DNA from 2 places in the Actinoplanes sp. NPDC023936 genome. Region 1 is predicted to be linked to the other one. Evidence: riboswitches for the same ligand, from Rfam matches in the RefSeq annotation. Region 1 holds a riboswitch; the other holds the start of a gene.
The links. Region 1 has a riboswitch for S-adenosylmethionine ahead of AB0F72_RS21750 (aminotransferase class V-fold PLP-dependent enzyme). Riboswitches for the same ligand answer to the same signal wherever they lie in the genome.
Positions count from the first base shown of each region.

Region 2: another riboswitch for S-adenosylmethionine. It lies ahead of thrC (threonine synthase); the one in region 1 lies ahead of AB0F72_RS21750 (aminotransferase class V-fold PLP-dependent enzyme).

Region 1 is NZ_JBEZZR010000016.1:69,434-78,888, forward strand. Features, by position in the region: gene AB0F72_RS21710 (helix-turn-helix domain-containing protein) at 1-261, shown strand, start outside; gene AB0F72_RS21715 (hypothetical protein) at 271-438, shown strand; gene AB0F72_RS21720 (hypothetical protein) at 426-722, opposite strand; gene AB0F72_RS21725 (nuclear transport factor 2 family protein) at 795-1,187, shown strand; gene AB0F72_RS21730 (DUF397 domain-containing protein) at 1,283-1,504, shown strand; gene AB0F72_RS21735 (DUF6082 family protein) at 1,517-2,029, shown strand; gene AB0F72_RS21740 (M20/M25/M40 family metallo-hydrolase) at 2,035-3,108, opposite strand; gene AB0F72_RS21745 (DUF1684 domain-containing protein) at 3,118-3,903, opposite strand; SAM riboswitch class IV at 3,996-4,111, shown strand; gene AB0F72_RS21750 (aminotransferase class V-fold PLP-dependent enzyme) at 4,127-5,338, shown strand; gene AB0F72_RS21755 (EAL domain-containing protein) at 5,392-7,680, shown strand; gene AB0F72_RS21760 (glycoside hydrolase domain-containing protein) at 7,697-9,455, shown strand, end outside.
Region 2 is NZ_JBEZZR010000010.1:56,978-66,432, forward strand. Features, by position in the region: gene AB0F72_RS15865 (ABC transporter permease subunit) at 1-582, shown strand, start outside; SAM riboswitch class I at 1,349-1,487, shown strand; gene thrC (threonine synthase) at 1,498-2,787, shown strand; gene AB0F72_RS15875 (hypothetical protein) at 3,007-3,447, opposite strand; gene AB0F72_RS15880 (GNAT family N-acetyltransferase) at 3,447-3,953, opposite strand; gene groL (chaperonin GroEL) at 4,317-5,939, shown strand; gene AB0F72_RS15890 (Ig-like domain-containing protein) at 6,087-9,455, opposite strand, start outside.

The DNA of each region.
Region 1 (9,455 bases):
GGCCCGCAGCGGCACAGCGAGCTGGCCCACCGCATCGCCGGCGTCAGCCAGAAGATGCTCACCCAGACGCTGCGGACCCTGGAGCGCGACGGCCTGGTGACCCGCACGGTGACCGCCTCCGTCCCGGTCCGCGTGGATTATGAGCTCACGCCGCTGGGGCACGAGCTGTTCCCGGTCATGCTCGCCATCAAGGCCTGGGCCGAGTCCCACATGGACCGCGTCTTCGAGGCCAGGGCAGAGTTCGACGCCCGGGTGCCCTAGGGTGAATGGGTGAGTGACAGAGTCTCTGCCCTGATCATCGTCCTCACCGCAGCCGGTTTCATCCTCTTCGGAGTGTCGGTGATGGACCTCTCGTGGCCGACGGCCGCCTTCATCATCGGGGTGCCGGCGGCGGCCAGCCTCAGTGGTCTCTATCTGGAGAGCCGTCAGTCGCGCTGATCAGGAAGGCGGGATGCGACCTCCGCCCAGATGTGAGCCCCCGTGACCTCGACACCCGGCACCTCCGCCAGCAGCCGTTCCGGCTCCGCCAGCCCGGCGATGCTGCGAAGCAGGTCGGCCCCCAGTTCCGCGGCCGCGTCCTCCAGATCGTCCTCCTCCGCGTCCCAGTCGATGTCCGCCTCCCGCAGCCGCCGGACCGCAAGCCCGGTGACCACAGCCGGATCGTCGACGGTCACGGTGACCCGACAGTGGACATGAACCGTCACGGCCCGCGGCGTCGTCATGCGCCGATGTTCTCATCCGGCTCGACGACTCCGGCTCGACGGCCACCGATGAAACGTGTTCTATTTCAAGGCATGGACACACTCACCGCCCGTGATCTGGCCCGGCGCTCGCAGGCGGCGGCCCGCGCTGGCGACCGCGACGCCTGGCTCGCCCTGTTCGCCGACGACGCGATCGTGGAGGACCCGGTCGGCCCGTCGCCGCTCTCGCCCGACGGCGCCGGACATCGCGGCACCGAGGCCATCGCCCGCTTCTACGACACCGTGATCGGCCAGGTGGAGGGCCTGCGCTTCGAGATCGAGCGCTCCTACCTCTGCGGCGACGAGGTGGCCGACGTCGGCATCATCCACCTGGCCCTCCCCGGCGGCCATTCCAGCCAGGTCCGCGGCGTCTTCACCTACCGCTCCGACGGCGCCGGCCGGATCGCCGCCCTCCGCGCCTTCTGGGAGTTCGACAACCCGCGGTAGGGCAGGTCCTTGATGCCGGGGCCTACCCTGGGGGTGAGCGCGCTTGCCCCGGACTCCACCCCCGACTCTGCCCCGGCGCAGAAGGAGATGCTCAGATGAGCGTTGACGAGCTGGCTGTCGCACACTGGCGGAAATCCTCACGCAGTAACGGCTGCGGCGGGAACAACTGCGTCGAAGTCGCCGAGCTGACCGGTCAGGTCGCGGTGCGCGACAGCAAGGACCGCCAGGGCCCAGTTCTGATCTTCACGTCTGCTGAATGGCAGGCTTTCCTCGCCGGGGTGCGAGACGGCGAGTTCGATCTCGCCGATGGCTCCTGACGGCAGGTAGAGATGGCCTACATCTCGACGGCGATTTCCGTTCTCGCCCTTTTCGGCGTGTGCGTGTCGCTGTCCTTCCAGTCTCACCAAGCCAGGATCGCTCAGATGATCGGTTCCCGGGAACGGCACCAGGACCTGATGCGGCTGATGATGGAGCATCCTGAGCTGGACTTTCGCAGGATGGCGGACGCGGATCGCGCTGGTGAGGACTTCCGGACCGGCATGAGCATGTGGATGTCGCACTGGAACATGGTGTGGCACGTCAAGAAGATGGATGAGAAGGCGCTGCGTTTCCTCGCCGCTGATCTGTTCACGCGGCGTGGGGCACGTCAGTGGTGGACGGAGGTCGGCGCGACCTGGTCATCCAACAGCACGCGGCGGGAACGGAAGTTCATCGCGATCGTGACCGCGGAGTGCATCGCCGCATCGAGGGTGTGGCAGCCCTCTCTCGGCTGTGCGGCCGAGGCGAACGGGTCCGGGCCGACGGATGCCAAACCGGTGCACGCCGGTGGTGACACCGGCTGACGGGGTCAGCCCAGCGAGCGGAGGAAAGACATCAGAGCCTCGCGGTACGGGGTGAGGGTGCGCACGTCCAGGTACTCCTCCGGCCCGTGCTGGCCGTCTCCGCCGGGACCGAAGATGACCGCGTCCACCCCGTGCGCCGAGTAGAACCGCCCGTCGGCGGCCCCGTGTTTGCGGAGCAGCGTCCCCTCGTACCCCTGCGCCTGTGCGGCGGACCGCAACCGGCGCACGAAAGCGCTCGCCGGGTCGGCGGCATGCGGCGCGCCCTGCGCCTCCACGGTGACCCGCACGCCCGGACCGGCCACCGCGCCCAGGTAGGCGGCCACGTCGCTCGAGGTCAGGTCCGGATCGGACGGCGGGAAGCGGATGTCGAGCAGCGCCGACGCGTCGGCCGGGACGATGTTGGCGGCGGTGTTCGACGTCTGGATCCGCGCCACGTTCACCGTCGTGGTCCATGATTCCGACGGCGGCACCGGATAGCGGGCGAGCAGCCGGCCCACCGCGTCGGTGACCGCGACCAGCGCGTTCGTCCCCAGCCACGGATAGGCGGCGTGCGCGGTCCGCCCGGACGCGTCCAGCCGCACCCGCAGGATCCCCTTCGACTCGGTGACGATCCGCAGCCCGCTCTGCTCTCCGATGATCACGAACCCGGCCCGGACGCCCTGCGCGACCTGGTGGCCGGTGCCGTCGAACCCGCCCACCTCCTCGTCGGTGACCAGCTGCAACGCGATCGGACAGGGCAGTGACCGGGCGCAGTCCCGGAACACCGTGGCGAGCACGACGGCCGCCGCTTTCATGTCGTGCGCGCCCCGCCCGTGCAGCCGGTCCCCGTCGCGGCGCGGCACGAACTGGGCGTCGGTCCCGGGCACCACGTCGAGGTGCGCGTTGAGGATCACCCGCGGTGTCGCCGGACCCGTGGTGACCAGGGCGCTCGGCTTGCCACCGGAGTCGAAGCGGCGCACCGGGAAGCCCGGCCCCACCAGGTCGAGCACGAAGTCCAGGGCCCGCCGCAGCTCATCGGGCCGGTCCGCGGTGGACCGGATCCCGATCAGCCGCTCCACCGCCGTGAGAAGCGTCTCCATCCCGGAACGCTAGCGCGGCTTCCGCTCACCCGCCTCGACGGCGACCGGCAGGTTGTTGCCGGCCGGCGGGAGCGGGCACGTCGCGAACTCGGTGTACGCGCAGGGCAGGTTGGTGGCCCGGTTGAAGTCGAGCGTCACCGAGCCGTCCGGTCCGGGCGGGGCGATGAACAGGCTCCGGTTCGCGGCGTACGTGGTCAGCCCGGACGTGGCGTCGGTGAAGAGCGCGAAGAGCGAGCCGGGCGTCGACCCGTTGAAGACGATCAGCGACAGCGGTACGCCGCCGACCTCGAACTCCACGGTGCCGGGGGACTCGTAGACGTGCTCGATCCCCTCGGCGACCGACCCGACGGGCGTCGGCCGCGGAGCGTCATAGGGAACGAATCTCCCGGAGACGACCCACTTCTCGTCCGCCGGGTAGGCCGGCGTCCCGGTGTACGCCGCGAGCACCGGGCTGGACGGATGACGCGGCCGGACCACGTCGAACCCACCCCGGCGGGCGATCTCGATCACCGCGTCGCCCCAGCCCACGGTCACATCTCCGCGCTCGGGAATCGGCGGGAACGAGAACTTCCCGGTCACCGGCGAGCCGTCGACGATCAGGGTCTCCTCCGGCTCAAGCACCACGGTCACCCCGGACTCTCCGGTGCTCCACGATCCTGGAGCGTCCGGGAACCGCTGCGGCTCCCCGGTCAGCCAGTGCAGCCCGGTGATCGCCAGGAACCCGTGCGGATCGGCCCGCCGCTTCTCGTGCGCCGCGTGCCACTCGTCCCACTGCTGCTGCAACACGATCGTCATAGGCACCAACAGTAATCCCTACTTGTTGCCTGGGAATTAAGACGCCTTCAGTCCTTTCTCAGGGCGGATGGGGTCTGCTACGTTGTTGATCAGGTCATGAGTGCCAGCACGAAGCCCCGGCTTGCTGGCCGGCAACCCTTGCGTTCGCGATGGGGTGCCCCGGGTGAGGACCGGGCCGTGGTCGGACCCGACACGGCAAGTGCGAGCCGAGAGGTGCCCACCCATGTCCCTTGACATCGTCGGCGACGACCTGAAGGTCGCGCTCCCCACCGGCGAGACGGTCCGTTTCGCCCATCTCGACTACGCCGCCTCCGCGCCCTGCGTGGCCGCCGCGGCCGAGGCGGTGGCCGATCTGCTGCCGCGCTACGGCAGCGTTCATCGCGGCACGGGGGTACGGTCCCAGGCGTCCACGATCGCCTATGAGCTGGCCCGGGACGTGGTCGCCGAGTTCGTCGGCGCCGGACCCGAGCACGAGGTGATCTTCACTCGGAACACCACCGACGCGTTCAACCTGCTGGCCCGCGCCCTGCCGCCCGGCACCACGACGATCGTCTTCGACGGCGAGCACCACGCCAACCTGCTGCCCTGGCCGAACCCGCTCCGGCTGCCCGCCCCCTCGTCACCGGCCGAGGCCCTGGCGAGCCTCGAAAAGGCGCTGAAGGCCACGACGAACAACACTCTGGTGACAGTCACCGGCGCCAGCAACGTCACCGGCGAGATCTGGCCGGTGCGGCAGATCGCCGGCCTGGCACACCACTACGGCGCCCGGGTGGCCGTCGACGCCGCCCAGCTAGCCCCGCACCGCCGGGTGGACCTGACCGAACTGGGCGCCGACTATCTGGCCTTCTCCGGTCACAAGCTGTACGCCCCGTTCGGCGCCGGGGTGCTGGCCGGCCGCTGGGACTGGCTGGACGCGGCTCCCCCGTACCTGGCTGGTGGTGGCGCCAGCGCCGCCGTGGGTGACCGGCCCGGTGAGCTGGAGTGGGCAACCGGCCCGGCCCGGCACGAGGGCGGCACCCCCAACCTGCTCGGCGCGGTCGCCATCGCCGCCGTCTGCGAGGCACTGACCGCCGCCGACCGGGACGTGCTCGCCGCGCGGGAGGAACTCCTGCTCGACCGGCTGCGGGCCGGCCTCGCGACGATCCCCGGCGTCACCGAGGTCAGCCTCTTCGGCCCGGAGCACCCCCGTGTCGGCATCGTGTCGCTGGCCTTCGCCGAGCAGGACCCGGCGGACGTGGCGCTGCGTCTCGGCCGGGACCACGGCATCGGCGTGCGCGCCGGCCAGTTCTGCGCGCACCCCCTGGTCCGCCGGCTGACCGGCCGTGGCGCGACGGCGGACTGCGGCACGGCGTCCGGCCTGCTGCGGATCAGTTTCGGTCTGGGCAGCAGCACCGAGGACGTCGACCGGGTCGTCGAGGCGCTGCGAAACACCTGATCCGCAACCGGGAAGTCACCACGCTGCTCGGCGTCGCTGCCGATCATCGCACTGTGGCGACCTGGATGAAGTGGCTGCGCGACCGGCTCCCGACCGGTGGCGGGCTGCGTGACGAGGACTGGGCGAGCCGGCACCGGCTGCTGACGGTGCTGCTCGCCGCCGTCCTGGTCTTCTTGATCATGTTCGGCGTCCTGCGCGGCGACGGGCACACGCTCACCCTGCTGCTCACCGTCGTGCCGGTCCTGCCGTGCCTGCTCGCCGCGACCCGGCTGCGCTCGCGCCGGCTGCGGTCGGTCTTCGTCGCGATCGGCTACACCATCGCGTGCGGCGGGTTCGTCGCGCTCAACCACGGGCTGACCGAGGCGCACTTCTCGTTCTTCATCGCGGTCGGCGCGCTCGCCCTCTACCGGGACTGGGCGCCGTTCGGCGCGTTCCTGGTCGCCACCACCCTGCACCACGCCGTCTTCGGCACGCTGGTCAGTGGCCACACCTACGACCACGGCTCGGCTGTCGCGCATCCGCTGGTCTGGGCGCTGCTGCACGGCTCCTCGGTGCTGATCGCGGCCGGTTTCCAGATCGTCTCGTGGCGTCTCACCGAGGTCGAGGAGGACCGGGCCCGGGAGAACCTGGACGAGAGCCAGGCGCAGCTCAGCGTGGCGTTCGACTCCACACCCGTACCCATGGCGATGTTCTCGCCCGAGGGCCTCGCGCTGCGCACCAACGCCGCCTACCGCGGCTGGCTCGGCCTGCCCGAGGAACTGCCCGCCGGCTTCTCCCTGCACGACGTCCCGCTCACCCCGGTCGAGCGGAACCAGCCGACCATCCTCACGCTCTTCGCGGAGAGCCGGGAGCCGCGGACCATCACCCGCCAGTACCGGCGTCCGGACGGCACCCTGATCTGGGTCGAGGTGCACGGCACCGGCCTCTACGACCGGCACGACCAGCTGCGGCTGATCTACGTGCACTGCTTCGACGTGACAGCGACCCGCGACCACGAGGCGGAGCTGAGCTACCAGGTACGCCACGACGCGCTCACCGGCCTGCTCTCCCGCAAGGCGTTCGAACACGACCTGGCCGCCCTGCTCACCGGCAGCGCCGAGCCGGTCAGCGTCATCTACCTCGACGTCGACCGCTTCAAGGCGATCAACGACGGCGCCGGGCACAGCACCGGCGACGACGTGCTGCGGGCGCTCGCCACCCGGCTCGCCGCGGTGGTGCCGGCCGGCGCGCTGCTCGCGCGGCTCGGCGGCGACGAGTTCGTGGTCGCGCTGACCGGCCCGGCCGGCACCGGCCTGCGCGTCGGCAACAGCATCCTGGCGGCCCTGCACGAGCCGGTCGCCGGCGTCCCGCTGGCGCTCTCCGTCGGCGTGACCACGGCGTTCGGCGCCACGGGCGTCGACGAGGTGGTCCTCGCCGCGGACACCGCCATGTACGCGGCCAAGCGCGCCGGCGGCAACCGCCTCCAGGTGTTCACCGACGACCTGCGGGTGCCGGTCCAGGAGCGGATCGCCGCCGAGGCCCGCCTGCGCCGCGCGCTCGCCGCCGACCCGCGGTACACGCTGCCGCTCTGGTTCCAGCCGGTGGTCTCCACCGCCACCGGGCAGATCATCGGCGCCGAGGCGCTGGTCCGGATGCGCACCGAGCAGGGCACCGTGCTCGCGCCCGGCCACTTCATCGGCGCCGCCGAGGAGACCGGGCTGATCGTGCCGCTCGGCGACCACGTGCTGCGCTCCGCCGTCGAGCACCTGGTGCACTGGTCGGACCGGCTCGGCTACGTGTCGGTCAACGTCAGCCCGCGCCAGCTCGCCGAGCCGGACTTCGTGCCGAAGGTGGCGTCCCTGCTGGCCGAGTACCCGTACCTGGACCCGTCCCGCCTCGTCCTGGAGATCACCGAGACCGCGCTGATCTCCTCCACGGTCGACGTGAGCGAGCGGCTCGCCCTGCTCAAGCAGCTCGGCGTGCGTATCGCCCTGGACGACTTCGGCACCGGGTACAGCTCGCTGACCTGGCTCAAGTCGCTGCCCGCCGACGTGGTGAAGCTGGACCGCTCGTTCGTGGCCGGCCTCGCCGAGGACGCCCGCAAGTCGTCGATCATCTCGGCGGTGCTGTGGCTGGCCCGGTCGCTCGGGATGTCCACGATCGCCGAGGGCGTCGAGGAGATCGCCGACTGGGACGCGCTGCGCGCCGCGGGCTGCCCGGCGATCCAGGGTTACCTGGTCAGCAAGCCGTTGCCGGCGCGGGAGTTCGACACCCTGCTGACCACCGGTTCCCCCCTTCAGGGGAGTTCATCTGGACGAAACCACAGGGCGTGCCCTGGCCGGTTAGAGTCCGGCCATCCTTGACAACGTTGATCCTTTCATCGGTACCGCGGCCACCGACCTGCCTCGCGCACACGGGTTGGCCGCCACGTGGTGGTGGCCGAAACCCCAGGTGGGCAACACCCACCCGGGTGCCACCTCGCCCTTCGGCATGGTCTCCGCCTGCGCCTACTCGGGGGCGTACCCGACCGGGTACGGCCGGTACGCGAAGAACACCGAGGGCGTGCCGGAGGAGATGTTCGACCGGCTGCAGGCGAGCGGGTTCACCCACTTCCAGCAGTCCGGAACCGGGGCAATTCGGAAATATTACAACTACGCCAGGGTCACCCCGATGGTCCAGCCGCTCGACGGCCTCGGCCAGTCCTGGCTGCTGGAGGACGAGCGGGCCGAGGCCGGCTACTACGCCGCGAACCTGGACACCGGCGTGCGCTGCGAGATCACCGTGGGGGAGAAGGTGGCGGTGCACCGCTACACGTTCCCCGACCACGACAGCGCCCGCGTGGTGATCGACCTGTCCTGCGGCGGTCTCGCCATCGACCTCGGGCGCACGGTCCCGCTGCGCGCCCAGGTTGAGAGCATGGGGTACGGGCACGGCCAGGCCACCGTGGTGATGGAGGGCGTCCCGCTCTCCGTGCACGTCGAGGTGGACGCCCCCGGCTGGCGGCAGATGCTCTGGTACGACCGGCGGCTCATCCCCGGCGGCACCCGGCTCGACTTCGACAGCATCCGGCACACCACGCTGCGGCCGTTCGGCATGCTGTTCATGGGTCCGACCCGGGCCGGGCAGACCGTCGAGGTGCGCCTCGGGTTCTCGCTGCGCGGCTGTGACCAGGCGCGGGCCAACCTGGAACGGGAGGCCTCCGGCGGCTTCGAGGCGGTCCGGGCGCGGACCCGGGCCCGCTGGCGCGACCACCTCGGCCGGGTCCAGGTCGACGGCGGCACCCCGGCCCGGCGCACGGTGATGGCGACAGCGCTCTACCACTCGCTGATCAAGCCGTGCATCGCCGACGACGAGAGCCCGTTCTGGCCCACCAGCGGCCCGTGGGCGTTCGACGTCTGCACGATGTGGGACATCTACAAGACCCAGCTGCCGCTGCTGTCCGCGATCGCCCCGGACCGGGCCGGCGACGTGCTCGAGTCGCTGATCCGGGTCTGCGAGGAGGAGGGCAACTTCCCGATCGGGTACCGGATGGCCCGCGGCGCCGACCGGTTCTTCCGGCAGGCCAGCGCGCTCGCCCACACCGCGCTCGCCGACGTGCACGCGCTGCGCCGGCCCGGTATCGACTGGACCTGGGCGCTCGTCCACATGGTCGACGACCTGCGCCGGCTCTACGGCGAGGACTTCTGGGAGCACGGCGTCGTGCACCCGATCACGCACACGCTCGACCTGGCGTACGCCCACCACTGCACCGCGAAGGTGGCGCGCGCCCTGAACGACCACCGCCTCGCCGACGACCTGGAGCGGCGCAGCCGGGACTGGATCAACGCGTTCGACCCGGCCACCGGCCTGCTGCGGGACTCGGAGTTCTACGAGGGCGGCAAGTGGAACTACTCGTTCCGGCTGCTGCACGACATGGCCGCGCGGATCGCCCTGGCCGGCGGCGACGCCGGGTTCATCGCCAAGCTCGACACGTTCTTCGGCTACGGCGCGGGACCGGTGACCCAGCCCGGCCGCGCCCCGTCACCGGTCGAGATGGCGACCGGGTACGCCCTCAACCGCTTCGAGGGCCTGAACAACGAACCCGACATGGAAGCGCCCTGGGCCTACCACTACGCCGGCCGCCCGGACCGCACCGCCG
Region 2 (9,455 bases), on a different contig from region 1:
GTCGTAGCGTTGTTCTTCGGCGACACGGTGGCGTCCGAGGCCAGCTGGGGCAGCCTGCGCTACCTGCTGGCGATCCCGGTCCCGCGCGGCCGGCTGCTCGGCGTGAAACTGATCGTCGCCGGCGTGTACTCCCTGCTGGCACTGCTCACCCTCACCGGCACGGCCCTGCTGATCGGCACGCTGCGCTACGGCTGGGGGCCGCTCGGCAGCACCATCGCGGCCGAACTCCCGGCTTCCGAAGGCCTGCTGCGGTTGCTGGCCGTCGTGGCGTACCTGGCAGTGGTGATGCTCGTGGTGGCCGGCCTGGCGTTCCTGCTGTCGGTGCTGACCGACGCGGCCCTGGGCGCGGTCGGCGGCGCCGTGATGCTCTGGATCCTCTCCAGCATCCTCGACCAGATCACCGCGCTCGGCGCGCTGCGCAACCTCCTGCCGACCCACTACGCCGACGCCTGGCGCGGGCTGCTCTCCAGCCCGGTGCAGACCGAGGATCTGGCGCAGGGGGCGATCTCGGCGGTCGTGTACGCGACGCTTTTCTGGGGGCTGGCGTTCTACCGCTTCACCCGCAAGGACGTAACTTCTTAAAAAGCGGGGGTCGCAGCGGGGTGGTGGGTGCGGACCGCCGCTCCCGCCGAGGCGCGCGGGCCGGCGTGCCGGCCGCTGGCGCGTCCGGAACGCACGCCTGCCCCGCGCGGCGTGCGTGAGCGGTTGCGCCCTTCTCCTCTCAGTCCCGCCCCCGGCCGACCCATCCACCCGTCCCCGCCGCGCCAGCAGATCGCCCGCCACCCGTTCGCGGGCCCGCCGCCGGTTCGTGCGCGTTCAAGTGGATCATTGCGATGAGCTGCGGGTTTGTCCGCGGCTTGGTCTTGAGCGGGGTAGCCGGCTCTTCGTGTCGGCCGACCGGGTCAAGGGCGCACGGCTCCTGCTCGAGGTGGGCTGCTGGCGGCGCCGGAGGGGTGGTCAGAGCACACATAACGTCGTTGTGGGCTCTCGCCTATGCCATGGCAGGGATGGGGTCATACGCACCGCATCGGTGTGCCCTCGTCGTTGCTGGTGCGGGCTTCGGTGTGCCCGCCTCTACCGGCCAGAGCCGCATCACGGCGGTCCACGGGCATAAAGGCGATGAGTCGGGCACGGGACGGCGGAGTGGTAGTGGGTGTGCGGTATTTCGTGGGGCCAATAGCGTCCGCCGGGTTCCGTGAAGCAGCTGGTTGCCCGGCGACGAGGACACTCAGCGTGGTCGGGGGAGGGCGCGGGGAAGCGGTAAAGGGCGGAGGGAAGTCGCTCACACCTCGGGAACTCGTGGTGGAGATCTCGGTCTCTCGTCGTAAGCTTCGGGAAACAACTGAATACCTCATCCAGAGGGGCAGAGGGAACGGCCCGATGAAGCCCCGGCAACCACCGCGCGTGTCTCGATGACGAGGCCCACCAGCTCGGCAGGTGCTAATTCCGTCCCCGTTCCGGCAGGTCGCCGCGGGGAAAGATGAGAGGAAGGCCTCGATGACGTCTGCCGTCAGCGCACCCACCGCTACCACCTCCACCACCTCCCCGGCTCGCGGCCTGGTGTGCCGCGCCTGCTCCGCGGAGTACCCGCTCGCCGCACAGCACGCCTGTTACGAGTGTTTCGGCCCGCTCGAGGTCGCCTACGACGAGGCGGCTCTCGCGCGGGTGACCCGGGCCGAGATCGAGGCGGGCCCGCAGAACATCTGGCGCTACGCGGCGCTGCTCCCGGCCGGGCAGGACCCGGCCACCCGGGTGACTCTCGACCCCGGCCTGACCCCGCTGGTCTCCGCGCCGGCGCTGGCCGCCGCGATCGGCCTGACCGCGCCGCTGTGGGTGAAGGACGACTCGCAGAACCCGACGCACTCCTTCAAGGACCGGGTCGTCTCGGTGGCCCTGACCGCGGCCAAGGAGCTGGGCTTCAACCGGTTCTCCTGCGCCTCGACCGGTAACCTGGCGAACTCGGTGGCGGCGCACGCGGCCCGTGCCGGTGTGCCGAGCATCGTGTTCATCCCGTCCGACCTGGAGCAAGGCAAGATCGTGACGACCGCTGTCTACGGCGGTGAGCTGGTCGCGATCGAGGGCTCGTACGACGACGTCAACCGGCTCTGCAGCGAGCTGGTGGAGACCGACGAGTTCGAGGACACCGCGTTCGTGAACGTGAACGTGCGCCCGTTCTACGCCGAGGGTTCCAAGACCCTGGGGTACGAGGTGGCGGAACAGCTGGGCTGGCGTATCCCGGCGCAGGTGGTCATCCCGATGGCGTCCGGTGAGCTGCTCACCAAGATTGACAAGGCGTTCAGCGAGCTTGTCGAGATCGGACTGGTGGAGGCGCCGGAGGGCGGCTGGACGGTGTTCGGCGCGCAGTCGGCCGGCTGCAACCCGATCGCGACCGCGCTGCACAACGACACCGACGTGATCACGCCGGTGAAGCCGACCGGTATCGCGAAGTCGCTGAACATCGGCGACCCGGCCGCCGGGCCGTACGCGATCGAGGCCGTGAAGCGCACCGGCGGCTGGATGGACTACGCCGACGACGAGGAGATCCGCGCCGGCATCCGGCTGCTCGCCGAGACCACTGGCATCTTCGCCGAGACGGCCGGTGGCACCACTGTGGCCGTACTGAAGAAGTTGGTGGAGAGCGGGAAGCTCGATCCGGCCAAGGAGACGGTCGTCTACAACACCGGCGAGGGCCTGAAGACTCTGGACGCGATCGCCGGCCAGGTTGGACCGACTCACACGATCAAGCCGTCGCTCAAGGGAGCCCGCGAGGCCGGCCTGCTCGGATGACGCTGAGTAACCGCATCTCTGCCGGTTGTTGAAAATCCCTCCTCGGAGGACTTGCGATCCGATCTCCGGATGGGCAGGATGCTCTACGCGGGAGGACGCGACGCCGTAAGCGGCCCCTCACCTGGACATTGGCGACAATCTCCGAGGGACCCAACGATCCAGCGCTGACCCACATGGCTTCGTGCCGGAGGCGCTGTGCGTCCGTCCTCCCGACCAAACTCACTCCTGGCGGAGGACCCGCCGGATCCACTGTCGCAGCGGCTCGAATTCGGGGTAGTTCCCGTCGGCGAGCCCGGCCCTCTTCTCGAAGTAATTGCGCGCCCCGAACGACTTGGTCAGCGTGATCGACCACGCGCAGGCGACCCAGTACGCCGGCCAGAAGAGCGGGCCGAGCACGGCGTACTGACTGGCGTGTCTGCTCTCGTGGGCCAGCAGGCGCGCGCGCCGGGAGTCCAGCAACCACTCCGCGGATCTCTTCGTGATGATCACTGAGCCGATGGTGAAGCAGGAGGCCGGCGGTTTCCGGAACCGGTAGCCCTCGGCGATCAGGATGCCGTCCGGGCCCCGCTTGATCGTGGTGCCGGTGAGTTTCGCGATCAGCAGGCCCGCCGCGGTGGTGCCGTTCACGGCGGTCAGCACGGTGCGGGTCCGCGGCTTCATCAGATCCGCCGGCGCATCTGCAGCTCGGTGAGCACCGGAACGGTGGGATGCGGCAGGCGCACACCGGTGTCGGCAAAACCCAATTTCTGGTACGCCCGGACGGCCCGCTCGTTGCCGACCACGACCTCCAGCATCAGTTCGTTCCGCCCGGACGCGAGCGACCAGTCCGCCACCGCGTCGACGAGCTGGGCGAGCACCTTGCCGCCCCGGTGGGCGGGCGTCACGTAGACCGCGAAGACGACGGTGCAGTGCGGCTCGTCGGGCAGCACGGTCCCGCCGGCGTGCCCGATGAACGGCTCGCCGGGCGGCTCGGCGATGAACTGGGCCGTCTCCGGCCCGGAGGAGGACTGCCGGATCCGGTGGCGGAAGCTCTCGTGCGGCCGGGCCGCGGCCTGGGCGAGCGTCTCCAGGAAGGCGAGCGGGCTGTCCGCGAGCATCTCCAGGCGCAGCGCTCGCATCCGTCCCGCGTCTTCTGGTGTGACCCGGCGTACGGTCCAGTTGTCCATGACGTCCTCCATACCCGCCGGTCCCCGCCCGGGCAACCCTGACCTGCGCTTTCAAGATCCTTATCGGAATACCGGGCCGGTCCGGAGGTTTCGCGAGAAGATGGTGTTTCTTGCACTCGGTACCGGGGAGTGCTAAACAAGTGATTGGCACTCGCGGCTTGTGAGTGCCAACAGGTCGGGACGGTGGGGTTCCGGTCGTTGCGCTGCCATCGGCGCTGCGACACGAAACCGGTCGTCGCGGGCTATCCGGCTCGGCCTGAGGACGTCACATCGCCAGGTGGTGACGTCCGCAGACTTCCTCAACGTGCGGAGAGCGGGGCCGACGAGGCCCGGCACCGCGGATGTCCGGGAGGACAACGCCGTATGGCCAAGATCATCGCATTCGACGAGGAGGCTCGTCGGGGCCTCGAGCGGGGCATGAACCAGCTCGCTGACGCGGTCAAGGTGACGCTCGGCCCCAAGGGTCGCAACGTCGTTCTCGAGAAGAAGTGGGGCGCCCCCACGATCACCAACGATGGTGTATCCATCGCCAAGGAGATCGAGCTCGAGGACACCTTCGAGAAGATCGGCGCTGAGCTGGTCAAGGAGGTCGCGAAGAAGACGGACGACGTCGCCGGTGACGGCACGACGACCGCGACCGTCCTCGCCCAGGCGCTGGTCCGTGAAGGCCTCCGCAACGTGGCCGCGGGCGCGAACCCGATGGCCCTGAAGCGGGGCATCGAGGCTGCTGTCGCCAGCGTCTCCGAGGGCCTGCAGCAGCTCGCCAAGGACGTGGAGACCAAGGAGCAGATCGCCTCCACCGCGTCCATCTCCGCCGGTGACTCCACGGTCGGCGAGATCATCGCCGAGGCCATGGACAAGGTCGGCAAGGAAGGCGTCATCACCGTCGAGGAGAGCAACACCTTCGGCCTCGAGCTCGAGCTCACCGAGGGTATGCGCTTCGACAAGGGCTACATCTCGGCCTACTTCATGACCGACGCCGAGCGGATGGAGGCCGTCTTCGACGACCCCTACATCCTCATCGCGAACAGCAAGATCTCCGCGGTCAAGGACCTGCTGCCGATCCTCGAGAAGGTCATGCAGTCCGGCAAGCCGCTGGTCATCATCGCCGAGGACGTCGAGGGCGAGGCCCTGGCCACCCTGGTCGTCAACAAGGTCCGTGGCACCTTCAAGTCGGTCGCCGTCAAGGCCCCCGGCTTCGGTGACCGCCGCAAGGCCATGCTGGAGGACATCGCCATCCTGACCGGTGGCGCCGTCATCAGCGAAGAGGTCGGCCTCAAGCTCGACGCCGCTGACCTGTCCCTGCTGGGTCAGGCCCGCAAGGTCGTCATCACCAAGGACGAGACCACCGTCGTGGACGGCGCCGGCAACGGCGAGCAGATCCAGGGCCGGGTCAACCAGATCCGCGCCGAGATCGAGCGCTCGGACTCCGACTACGACCGTGAGAAGCTGCAGGAGCGCCTGGCCAAGCTGGCCGGCGGCGTTGCGGTCATCAAGGTCGGCGCGGCCACCGAGGTCGAGCTCAAGGAGCGCAAGCACCGCATCGAGGACGCCGTTCGCAACGCGAAGGCGGCCGTCGAGGAGGGCATCGTCCCCGGTGGTGGCGTCGCGCTCGTGCAGGCCGGCAAGACCGCGTTCGACAAGCTGGACCTGGTCGGCGACGAGGCCACTGGCGCCAACATCGTCAAGGTCGCGCTCGACGCCCCGCTGCGTCAGATCGCCGTGAACGCCGGCCTCGAGGGCGGCGTCGTGGTGGAGAAGGTCCGCAACCTCGCCGCGGGTCACGGCCTCAACGCCGCGACCGGTGAGTACGTGGACCTGCTGGCCGCGGGCATCATCGACCCGGCCAAGGTCACCCGTTCGGCGCTGCAGAACGCCGCGTCGATCGCCGCGCTGTTCCTCACCACCGAGGCCGTCGTGGCCGACAAGCCCGAGAAGAACCCGGCTCCGGCCGGCGCCCCGGGCGGCGGTGACATGGACTTCTGAGTCCAGTCGTAGGAAAGGGCGGTCCGCTTCGGCGGGCCGCCCTTTTCGCTGCCCTCAGCCGGCGGGGACCGCAAGCCGGCGGGGACCGCAAGCCGGCAGGGACAGCGCGCCGGCGGGGGTCGGTCGTGCGCCGGCGGGGGTCGGTCGCTAGCCGGCGGGGGAACGGGGCTTCCGGGCCGGGGGCGTGCTGAGGATGTAGAGGCCGGTTCCGGTCAGGATCACCGCCGTGCCGATCCGGGCCAGCGACATCAGGTCGTGGCCGGTGACCGGCAGAGGGTCCGCGGCCGCGACGACCCGGACGGTGATGGTGCCGGTCGCGGTGCCGCCCCGGTCGTCGCCGATCGTGTAGGTGAAGCTGTCGGTGCCGCTCGCGAAGCCCGGCGCCGGGATGTAGACGATCTTGTCGGTGCTGCTCCGGGCGGCCGCGAGACCGGACGGGGACCCGCTCGATGCGGTGGCGGTGCCGTGTGCGGGCCGGCCGACGTCGATCAGCGAGATCGGGTCGCCGTCGGGGTCGGTGTCGTTGCGCAGCGGCCAGATGGTGACCTGCTCGCCGGCCGTCACGGCCTGGATGTCCGGCCCGATGAGCGGGACCCGATTGGGGCCGTCATCCGGATCGGTCGGGCTCGGAGCCACGGTCGGCGAGACGCCGGGCGACCGGGACGAGCTGGGCGATCGCGAAGAGCCGGGTGGCGAAGAGCTGGGCGGCGAAGAATTGGGCGGCGAAGAGCTGGGCGCGGGATGAGGGCTGGGCGACGGGTTCGGTACGGAAGCCGCGGCCACCCTCACCTCGATCGTCGCCTCGGCCAGGTTCCCGTACTCGTCCACCACCGTGTAGGTGAACGTGTCGGTCCCGCTGAAGCCCGGGTTTGGCGTGTACGTCACGGTCCCGTCCGCGTTCAGCGCCACCGTGCCGTGTGCCGGCGTGCCGAGCCCGGTGACCGTGACCGGGCGCCCCTGACGATCGGTGCCGGGCAGCGTGATCCCGACCCTCTCGCCGGGCCCGGTGGCCGCCGACCTGTCCGGCACGGCGGGCGGCGCGCCCACCGTGATCGTGACGGTTCCGGTCACCCGGGTCCCGGCGTCGTCCTCCGCGCTGTAGCTGAACGTGTCGGTGCCGCTGAACCCGTCAGCCGGGACGTAGCGGACCGCGGCAGTGGTGAACGAGGCGACGCCGTGCGACGGCTGGGTCACCGCGACGACGGCGAGGGTTCCGGCCGGGTCGGCGTCGTTGGCGAGCACCGGCACGGTGGCCGCGGTCCGGTACCCGGTGGCCGTCCGGTCCGGGTTCGCGATCGGCTGCCCGTCGGTGACCGTCACGTCGACGGTGGCCGAGCCGAGCCCGCCCGCGCCGTCGCTGACCTGGTAGGTGAACGTGTCCTGGCCGGTCCAGTTCCCCGTCGGGGCGTACCGGATCTGTCCGCCGGAGAGGGAGGCGACGCCGTGGCCGGGCACGCTCGCCGAGCTGATCGACAGGGTCTGCGCGATGTTGGCGTCGGTGTCGTTGGCGAGCACGTCGATCAGGACGTTGCGGCCGGTGAGCACCGCCGAGGAGTCCGGACGGGCTATCGGCGGCGCGTTCTCGACCACCACGGAGATGCTTCCGGTCGCGGTGTTGCCGGTGACGTCGCGTACCTCGTACGGGAAGGTGTCGGTCCCGGCGAAAGCCGGATCCGGCGCGTAACCGACAGTGCCGTCCCCGTTGATCGCGGCAGTGCCGTGCCCGGGCGTGCCCACCGTGACCACCGTCAGCGCCTCGGATTCCGGATCGAGGTCGTTGGCGGTCGCCGGAATGTCGACGGGCGTCCCGGAAGGCGTGGTCACCGAGTCGGTGACCGGCGCAGGCGGCCCGTTGATCGTGATGGTCACCAGGCCGGTGTCGGTGCGTCCCAGATCGTCCGTGACGGCGTAGGTGAACGTGTCCTGGCCGGTGCTGCCGGGCGACGACCGATAGGTGAGCGTGCCGTCCTCGGCCAGCACGGCCGAGCCCTTGCCGGCGGGTCCGGCCGACGCGATGCTCAGCTCCTGCCCGGTGTTCGGGTCGGAGTCGTTGCCGAGGACGTCCAGTGTCGTGGTGACCTGCGGATGCGCCACGAAGGAGTCGTCGAGCGCCACCGGCGCGGCATTACGCACCGTGATCGAGATGACCGCCGAGGCGGCTAGCCGGTACGGGTCCCTGATCGCGTACCCGATCGTGTCGGTGCCGTAGAAGCCGGTCTCCGGTGTGTACGTGTACGTCCCGTCGCCGTTGTCTGTCATCGTGCCGTGCGCGGCGGCGGTCATCCCGGCCAGCGTGAGCGCGTCCCCGTTCGGGTCGCCGTCGTTGGCGAGCGGGTCGACGACCACCGCGGTGTTCGTGTCGGTGGCGACCGCGTCGGGCCGGGCGACCGGCGCGGAGTTGACCACGCCGATCGTCACGACGGCGGAGGACGACCCGAGGCCGTCACTCAACGTGTATCCGAAGGCGTCGGCGCCTCGGTGCCCGGTGCCCGGTGTGTAGGTGATCCGGTTGCCGGGACCGACGGTCGCCAGGCCGAACGCGGCCGGCGAGGTGACGCTGAGCGTCAGCGGGTCGCCGTTCGGGTCGCCGGTGTCGTTGGCCATCACGTCGATGGCGAGCGGCACGCCGGCCTGCACGGTGATCGCGTCGTCGACAGCCCGCGGCAGCCCGTTCGCCACATCGATGGTGACCCGTCCGGTGTCGGTGTCGCCGTGGCCGTCGTCGATCGTGTAGTCGAAGTGATCGATGCCGGAGAAGCCGGCGTCCGGGGTGTACCGGACGATGCCGCCGGACCCCATCACGGCCGTGCCGTCGGCCGGGTTGGTCACGCCGATCACCCGGAGCGTGTCCGGCGGCAGGTTGCGGTCGGTGGCGCCGGCGAGCACGTCGACGTCCAGATGCGTGCCGTACGGGGTGTTCACCGCGTGGTCGGCGGCGTGCGGTGGATCGTTCAGCACCGTCACGGTGACCATCGCGGTGGAGATGAGCCCGCCGACGTCCCGCATCCGGTAGGAGAAGTCGACGGTTCCGGAGTACCCGGCCGGCGGCTGGTAGAGGACCTGGGAGCCGGACTGGACGCCGGGCGCGTCCACCGAGACGAGGATCTTGGAGTCACCCACGTTGGGGTCGGTGTCGTTGTCCAGCACGGGGATCAGCACGTCGGTCTCGAACGGCGTGGTCTTCGCGTCGTCGGCGGCGGTCGGCGCCGCGTTCTCCACGTCCACGTAGACGTCGCCGGTGTCCTGCCCGCCGTTGCTGTCCTCGACCGTGTAGGTGAAGTGCGCCCGGCCGCTGAACGAGATGTCCGGTGCGTAGGTGAGCACGTTGCCGAGCTGGGTGACGGTGCCCTCGCCGGACTGCGGCTGGGTGAACGCGGCCAGGTACAGGGTGTCGCCGAAAGCGCTGTTCGGGTCGGTGTCGTTGGCCAGCACGGAGATCGGCACCGGGCTGGCCGGCGGGGCGTTGCGCTCGTCGTCGAAGGCCTGTGGCGGGGCGTTCGCCGTGGTCACCGTGAC